2 regions of the Knoellia pratensis genome follow, and region 2 is predicted to be linked to the other one. Evidence: riboswitches for the same ligand, from Rfam matches in the RefSeq annotation. Region 2 holds a riboswitch; the other holds the start of a gene.
What was found. Region 2 has a riboswitch for thiamine pyrophosphate ahead of ACFQRE_RS04170 (ECF transporter S component). Riboswitches for the same ligand answer to the same signal wherever they lie in the genome.

Region 1 (4,206 bases), 820 kb from region 2:
ACGCGTCACGAATGTCCTGGCTGATGCGCATCGAACAGAACTTGGGGCCGCACATCGAGCAGAAGTGCGCCGTCTTGGCGGGCTCGGCAGGCAGCGTCTCGTCGTGGAACGCCATCGCCGTCTCCGGGTCCAGGGACAAGGCGAACTGGTCGTGCCAACGGAACTCGAACCGGGCCTTGCTCAGCGCGTCATCACGCACGCGCGCTCCCGGGTGACCCTTGGCGAGGTCTGCGGCATGGGCGGCGATCTTGTAGGTGATCACGCCGGTCTTGACGTCATCACGGTTGGGCAGACCGAGGTGCTCTTTGGGTGTGACATAGCAGAGCATGGCCGTTCCATGCTGCGCGATCGTCGCCGCGCCGATCGCCGAGGTGATGTGGTCGTAGCCCGGCGCGATGTCGGTGACGAGCGGCCCGAGCGTGTAGAACGGCGCGCCGTGGCACCAGTCCTGCTCGAGGTCGACGTTCTCCTTGACGAGGTGCAGCGGGACGTGACCGGGCCCCTCGACCATGACCTGCACGTCGTGCGCCCACGCCCGCTGGGTCAGCTCGCCAAGAGTGCGCAGCTCGGCCAGCTGGGCCTCGTCGTTGGCGTCGGCGATCGACCCGGGACGCAGCCCGTCGCCCAGGCTGAAGGCCACGTCGTAGCGCGCGAAGATCTCGCACAGCTCGTCGAAGTGCGTGTAGAGGAACGACTCCTCGTGGTGCGCCAGGCACCAACCGGCCATGATCGACCCACCGCGCGACACGATCCCGGTGACCCGGTCGGCAGTCAGTGGCACGAACGCCAGCCGCACCCCCGCGTGGATCGTCATGTAGTCCACGCCCTGCTCACACTGCTCGATCACGGTGTCCCGGAACACATCCCACGTGAGAGCAGATGCCTCACCGTCGACCTTCTCGAGCGCCTGGTAGATCGGCACGGTGCCGATGGGCACGGGGCTGTTGCGGATGATCCACTCACGGGTCGTGTGGATGTCGTCGCCGGTGGACAGATCCATGACGGTGTCGGCACCCCAGCGCGTGGCCCAGGTGAGCTTGTCGACCTCCTGCGCGATCGAGGAGGTCACGGCCGAGTTGCCGATGTTGGCGTTGATCTTCGTGAGGAACGCCCGCCCGATGATCATCGGCTCGGACTCGGGGTGGTTGATGTTGGCCGGGATGATGGCGCGGCCGGACGCCACCTCGTCGCGGACCAGCTCGACGCTGCAGCCCTCACGCAGCGCGACGAACCGCATCTCCGCGGTGATCTCGCCCCGCCGTGCGTAGTGCATCTGGGTGACGTTCGCCCCGTCTGAAGATCGCAGTGGCGCCCTCACCTCGCCCCGCCAGAGGCTGCTCGCCTCACCACGACGCATCGCGGCACGCCCGTCGTCAGCGAGGTCGCGCGGCCTCCCGTCATACGTCTCGACGTCACCGCGCGCCGCGATCCACTCGGCGCGAGCCGAGGGCAGCCCCACCTCGGGGTCGCCACCCGGGCCGGCCGTGCGATAGACGAGAACGTCCTCGTTCGGGCTGCCGTCCGGGCTGGCGGCCAGGCTGATCGCCGTCACGGGGACGACGATGTCGCCATCGCCGACGGTGGTCACGCGATGCTGCGGGTGGACTTCGGACGGGTGATGGGTACGCACGGAGGCGCCTCCTCTTCCTTCGCCGGCATGATCCGGACAGGTTCAGACGGTCCGGACAGCATCAGTCCGATCTCAGCCCGTGCTCGGGCCCCCGTGGGGTGCGCCCACCGTAGCGTCCCCATTAGGTTTGCGCCATGTCGCCCTCCGCCCGACCCGTTCCCGCAGAAGCGGCCAGTGATGCGTATGCCGTTGCGAGACAGGGCAATTCACCCCAGACCGTGGTCCTCTCGATCGCCGGAAGCGACCCCTCTGGTGGTGCCGGCATCCAGGCCGACCTCAAGACCTTCGCCGCATTGGGCGCCTACGGCACGTGCGTCATCACGGCGCTGACGGCGCAGTCGACCACCGGAGTGACGGGGGTCCATGCCGTGCCCGCGGCCTTTGTCGCGGAGCAGCTCGAGACCCTCCTGGCCGACGTCAGGATCGACGCCGTGAAGATCGGGATGCTCGCCAACGCCGAGGTCGTCGACGCCGTGACCCGCGTGATCCGCGAGCACCCAGCACTCGTGGGAGTGCCGACCGTCCTCGACCCCGTCATGGTCTCGAGCGCGGGCTCACGCCTGCTCGCCGACGACGCGGTCAGTGCCCTGCTCGAACTCATCCCACACGTCGACGTCATCACACCCAACGCTCCAGAAGCGGCTGTCCTGCTCGGCACCGATGGGGCCGTCGATGTTGCCGATCTGCGCACTCAGGCAAGAGCACTGCACGGCCTCGGGGCTCGTCGGGTCCTGCTCAAGGGCGGCCACCTCGACGGTGGCGAGTCGGTCGATGTGTGGAGCGAGGGCCCGGGTGCCGACGCCGTTGACCTGTCGGCGCCGCGCGTTGCGACCACGAACACCCACGGCACCGGCTGCACCCTCAGCTCCGCCATCGCCGCCCTCCGCCCACATCACGACGACTGGCTCTCAGCGGTCCGCGCCGCCAAGGACTACGTCACGGGCGCCCTCGAGCACGCCGACGAACTCAGCATCGGCCAAGGCCCCGGCCCCCTGAACCACGCCTGGCCCCAGACACATGTCTCACTCAGGCTGAGCGACCACGACTGAGCCAGCGGCAAACCTCAGCCGGAATGCGAAATAGTGCCGTGCGTGCGTTTGCGACGAAGGAGCAACTGAGCGCACACGGCACTATTTCGTATTCGGGCGATCCGGGTATCGGGGCGATCAGCCCAGGTTGTTGGACTTGAGGAACTCGGCCGCCACGTCCTTGGCGTCCTTCTTGTCGGTCACCGTCTGCTTGAGCAGGCCGGAGATGACCTCGGTCGTGAGGGCCTTCGACACCGCGTTGAGCGTCGGCGCCAGCTCCTCGGAGCGGTCCTTCGCGACGAGCGGCACGATGTTCTGCGAGCCGAAGAGCTTCTTGGTGTCCTCGAGGGAGACGAAGCCGTTCTCGGCGATCGACGGGTCGGTGGTGAAGATGTTGGCCGCGTCGACCTGACCGTTCTTGAGCGCCTGGACGAGGCCCTGACCCGTGAGCGCACGGAAGGACTTGAACGTCACTCCGTAGGTCTTCGTCAGTCCGGGCACACCCTGCGGACGCGCCTTGAACTCCGGCGGGGCCCCGAGCGACAGCTCGCCAGCGACGGCCTTGAGGTCGTCGATGGTCTTGAGCGACTTGGAGTCGGCCGTCTCCTTGGTGACGACGATGGAGTCGTTGTCCTCGGCCGCAGACTTCTCCAGGAGGGCGAACTTGGCCGGGATGAGCGACTGGATCGCGGTGTAGACCTTCTCGGGATCGGTTTCCTTGAAGTTCTTGTCGTAGAAGAAGCCGAGCGCGCCGGTGTATTCGGGGATGGCCTGGATGGAGCCGTCCTCGAGGGCCTTGAGGTAGATCTCGCGCGAGCCGATGCGGGGCTTCGTCGTGGCGTCGATGCCCTTGGCCTTGAGCGCACCGGCATAGATCTCGGCGAGCAGCTCGGACTCGGGGAAGTCGGCGGAGCCGATGACGACGGCGCCGCCACCTGCTGAACCGCTTGCGGAAGGCGAGTCCGAGGACAGCGGGTCGCCTCCGCCGCCGCAGGCAGACAGGCCGAGGATCGCAGCGGTGGTGAGAGCGAGTACGGAAGTCATGCGCTTCATGAGGACGTCCTTCGGTTGCGATCGCTCGTGCGATCGGTCGTGCGTTCGGGCTGGGCAATGACGAGCTGAGCAGTGAAAGCAGGGACAAGTCGTGGCAGGTCGAGCATGCGACATCGCCGGAGGTCAGGCCGCATCAGGATCAACTCCACCACGGCCCACCGACATTCCGGCCTGGGGCAACGAGTCGGTCTCGGCCGCGACGACATCCGGGCTGGCGCGCCCCCGCAGGGCCCGTCCCTTGCGCCCGCCCGTGAGCCCGGGCGAGACGACGAGACGCTGCACGATCGCGAGGATCCCGTCAACGATCAGCGCGAGGAGGGACACGACGAGCGCTCCGCCAGCCGTCGAGACGTAGTCACCGGTCTTGATCCCGTCGACGAGATACCGGCCCAAACCACCCAGACCGACGTATGCCGCGACGGTCGCCGTGGCGATCACCTGCAGGAATGCTGAGCGCAGGCCAGAGAGAATGAGCGGCAAGGCGTTGGGGATCTC
Region 2 (4,206 bases):
AGAGCCGCGGTGAACGCCGTCGTCGTGTCGTGCCCACCGAGCAGCCACGTCGACCAGCCGACAGAGAGCCCACCGAGCACTCCGGGCAGCAGCCGCAACACCACGCGACGCAGCCGACCCGTCGGACGGGCACCCGCACCGGGGGCGGACAGAGCCATGCAGGCCAGCACCACCTGGACGGCGAGCACCAGGAGCGAGGTGCGCCAGTGCCCGGGGATGATGCCGGCCGGGATCGCCACGAGTGCGCCGAGCATCAGGGCGAGAGGACCTGCCCGTCCGGCGAGCACGCGACGCGGCTCCGGGGGCGGCGGCTCCTTGGGCGGCGTCGCGAGCTCGACGACATGGTCTGAGCGCTTGATGAGCGCCTCGTCGTGCGTGGAGACGAGGACCGCTCCCCCGGCTGCGCGATAGGAGTCGAGGAGGCCGACGACGGCGGCCCACGTGTGCCGGTCCTGGCCCACCGTGGGCTCATCCGCCAGCAACAGCGGCGGTTGGTGAAGAATCGCCGAGGCGATGGCGAGGCGGCGCTGCTCCCCGCCGGAGAGCTCGCGCGGGTCGGCACCCTCGAGGTGGCTGAGGCCGAGAGCCATCAGCAGAGCGTGGGCCTCGACGACGCGTTCGGCCGACTCCTCGCCCAACGCGTGGCTCGCGACGAGCACCTCGTCGAGGACGGTGCGCCCGATGATCGTCGAGCTGGACCACTGCGGCACCCAACCGACGTGGGCGGCGAGATCGCGGGTCGAGAGGTCGGCGACCGGCGACCCTGCGGCATCGATCGAGCCCAGCCTCGGCTTCAACGCCCCGGCGAAGCCCAGCAGCACCGTCGACTTGCCCGAGCCACTCGGCCCGACCAGGGCGGTGGCCGTGCTGGCTACTGGGGTCAGCGCCACATCCAGCCGGGCCGCGGTCTGCGTGCGCGAGGATCCGTCCAGCAGTCGAGTCGTGCGTTCGATCGTCAGCGGGGTCGCCGTGACCTGCTCCGTCCGACGGCTCGACGCCCTGGCCACCAGGGCGCCGGACGCCAGGGGGGTGGGCGGTGGCGCGTCGGGCACCCAGATACCCAGGTCGAGCAGCCGCTGCCGCTCGCGGGCGAGCACCTCGTGCACCAACCCGTCGGCGACGAGGACCCCGTCGGCGTCGAGGACGAGCATCCGGTCGACGAGGTCGACCCACGGTCCGAGGACGTGCTCGACGACGACCGTCGTGATCGGGTATGCCGCGAGCGCACCTTCCACACTTGCCCTCACCTGGGCGGCGTGGCCCGGATCGAGCATGGCCGTGGGTTCGTCGAGCAGGAGCACGCTTGGCGCGAGGGCCAGCGCACCCGCGAGAGCCAACCGCTGCGTCTCGCCCCCGGACAGGGCGCCCGTCGGGGTGTCGAGGGGCAGGCCCAGTCCCACCGCAGCCACAGCGGCACGGATGGCGGGCGGCATGCCGGCACGCGGCATACCCACGTTCTCGAGACCGAACGCGACGTCGCGCCCGATCGAGGAGGCGACCACCCCGGCACCCGGCTCCTGGAGGACGAGCCCGACCTCACCGGCGCGCGACCCCGGGCTATGACCGTCGATGGCCACCGAGCCCGACAGCTCACCGGCGTCAGCGGTCTCGAGGAGACCGGCGATCGCCCGCAGCAACGTCGACTTGCCCGAGCCACTCGGACCCACGAGCAGCACGCGTTGGCCCGGGGTGATGGACAGCGAGATCTCGCGCAGGACGGGTTCGCGCCGACCGTACGGCCGCCACGTCACCCCCTCGAGGGTGACGTGGCCGCCCACCACACGGTCAGCGCCGTCGACGGTGCCGGCCCCTCCACCGGCGCCGGCGTCGTGCGCGATCACGTCAGACAGCGCGGTTCTCGCGGTGCTCCTGGCCGGGAGGGAACGCGTTGAGCGCGCCAGCCGCTGCCAGGGCCCGGGTGAGCAACCACCCACCACCACCGGCGACGACCGCGCCCGAGACGGCAAGGACACCGGCGTAGGCGAGCTTCCACGCGAAGGACCAGTCCTGGATCCACGTGAACGACTCGTAGAACGCGGCGAACGGACCCGCCATGGCACCCGCGAGCATGGCCGCCGCGATGCCGAAGAGCCGGTAGCCGAGGAGCGCGAAGACGAGCTCCGTGCCCAGGCCCTGGACGATGCCCGACACGAGCGTCGTCGCGCCCCATTCCGTGCCGGGGATCATCGAGACGAGCGCCGCCACGACCTCGCAGAGGAGAGCCGCACCGGGGCGACGCACGACGAGACCGCCGACGACTCCGGCGAGGAACCACGGCCCGGCGAAGAGCCCACCGAGCGGGGCGAACCCGAACGTGATGGCGCTCAGCGGCCCGTTGTAGAACACGCCCCAACCCCAGAACGCGATACCGAGGGCCGCGCCGAGGAAGGTGATCGTGAGGATGTCGACGGTCCGCCACCCCATGAGGGGGCGGGTCGCGAGGATGCTTCGGGCGCGCAGGAGTCCGCCGCCCGGGTTCGTGCCTGTCGTGTTGTTGGTGTTGCTGGAGTCGGCGGTGGCCGGCTCCGTGGTGTGTGTTGCCATGAAATTTTCTCCCGTGGTCTCCGGCGCAGGGCCGTTGGATACCTCGGGGAGGTGACCAGTCGGCACACACGCCGTGTGCCGCTCAGTCACCTGAGACTCGACTCCCTACGCCGGTGCGAACCGGATCAGGTGTGAGGGTCTGCGGTTGCCCGCACTCTCAGCGCGTGGTGCGCTCCCCTGTCGTTTGACGATGGTCACCCTACTCCCCGGCTGTGGCAGGGTGGAACGAGAGAGGAGCCCGTCTTTTGCGCGGGCACCGCAACCGTCAAGGAGTGACCGTGGGCAGCACCGTGTGGAAGATCATCGGAACCGGCTCGGCGATCCTGGCTGGTCTCGCCGCGACCAAGGTGGCCGACCAGATCTGGCAGAAGGCCGGTCAGGACAAGGCCATCGACCCCAAGGACCCCGACTCGCCCTTCGCGGCCGCGTTGGCGTATGCCGCCCTCACCGGTCTCGCGGCCGGTGTCGCTCGCACGCTGGCGACCCGCAAGGCAGCGCAGTTCTACGCGAAGTCCGCCGGTCACAAGCCGGCGGAGATCACTGACCGCGACCTCTGAGTTGTTCCTGGGTCGCGTTGGCCGTGGGTTGGCGCCCCAGGGGCCTGTAGGGGTGTTCGTGTGGGTCGATAACCCATAGGTGTGTAGCCCAACACCTATGGGTTATCGACCCTCACGACGTACACACCCTCGGCCGACGTCGGCATCGGGCTTGCCTGTGGACAACTCGACGCCAGTCCACGCGGACCCCGCCATCGTGGTGCCATGAAGCGTGACACCACGGTCTCCACGACGGCGCGAGAGATTCTCCGCCGCGCCCGCAGGCAGCAGGGACTCACTCAGGCGGAGCTGGCCGAGCGCGCGGGCGTGAGCCAGACCGTCGTCGCCCGATACGAGGCACGTCAGCAGCAGCCGACAGTCGCTGCCCTGGAGCGGCTCGTCGCGGCCTGCGGCTGCGATCTCGAGTGGATTGTCCGGCACGCGAGCGACCCGGCCGATGCGGGCGGTGCCGTGGGGAAGGCATCCCATGCGCGCTTCCCAGGACCGATCGGGCGCAGGCTCACCGCACGGTTGGAGGAGGTTCTCACCCTGCTCACCTCGGCGGGCGGCGCCGATCCGCGCCTCTATGGTGGCGTCGCAGACGGGACAGAGGCCATCGACTGTCGAGTCCTCATCGGGGTCACCGTGCCGCCCGGGGCGGACAGGCTGCCGCTGATGGCGGCCTCGGGGCACATTGGACTACTCCTCGGGGCCCCCGTCCGCGTCCTGTCGCACGCGGACGTGGCGGCCTACGGCTACGACGACGAAGGCACACCCCTCGTCTCGGACACGGCGCGGGCGATGGGGACACCGGCGCGATAGGCGAGGTGCAGGTGGCTCGGCGCGTCGAGCACGGCGAGGTCGGCGGGTCCGCCCACGGCGACCCGACCGATGTCGTTGCGGCGCAGCGCCTTGGCCGACCCGGCGGTGGCCGCCCACACGGCCTCGCCCGGCGTCATCCCCATCTCGCGCACGGCCAGCGCGATGACGAACGGCATCGAGCTCGAGTAGCACGTGCCCGGGTTGCAGTCGGTCGCCAGCGCGATGGAGACGCCGGCGTCAAGCAGCTTGCGGGCATCCGGATAGGGCGAGCGCGTCGAGAACTCCACTCCGGGGAGCAGGGTCG

Region 1: linked by a shared signal. The riboswitch ahead of thiC (phosphomethylpyrimidine synthase ThiC) and the one ahead of ACFQRE_RS04170 (ECF transporter S component) in region 2 are both predicted to bind thiamine pyrophosphate.

The regions. Positions count from the first base shown of each region.
Region 1 covers NZ_JBHTDJ010000001.1:67,053-71,258, forward strand. Annotated here, with positions in the region: gene thiC (phosphomethylpyrimidine synthase ThiC) at 1-1,630, opposite strand, end outside; TPP riboswitch at 1,628-1,735, opposite strand; gene thiD (bifunctional hydroxymethylpyrimidine kinase/phosphomethylpyrimidine kinase) at 1,765-2,679, shown strand; gene ACFQRE_RS00325 (ABC transporter substrate-binding protein) at 2,797-3,711, opposite strand; gene ACFQRE_RS00330 (ABC transporter permease) at 3,835-4,206, opposite strand, start outside.
Region 2 covers NZ_JBHTDJ010000001.1:886,855-891,060, reverse strand. Annotated here, with positions in the region: gene ACFQRE_RS04175 (ATP-binding cassette domain-containing protein) at 1-1,841, opposite strand, end outside; gene ACFQRE_RS04170 (ECF transporter S component) at 1,843-2,544, opposite strand; TPP riboswitch at 2,630-2,733, opposite strand; gene ACFQRE_RS04165 (DUF4235 domain-containing protein) at 2,823-3,101, shown strand; gene ACFQRE_RS04160 (helix-turn-helix domain-containing protein) at 3,306-3,902, shown strand; gene hutI (imidazolonepropionase) at 3,836-4,206, opposite strand, start outside.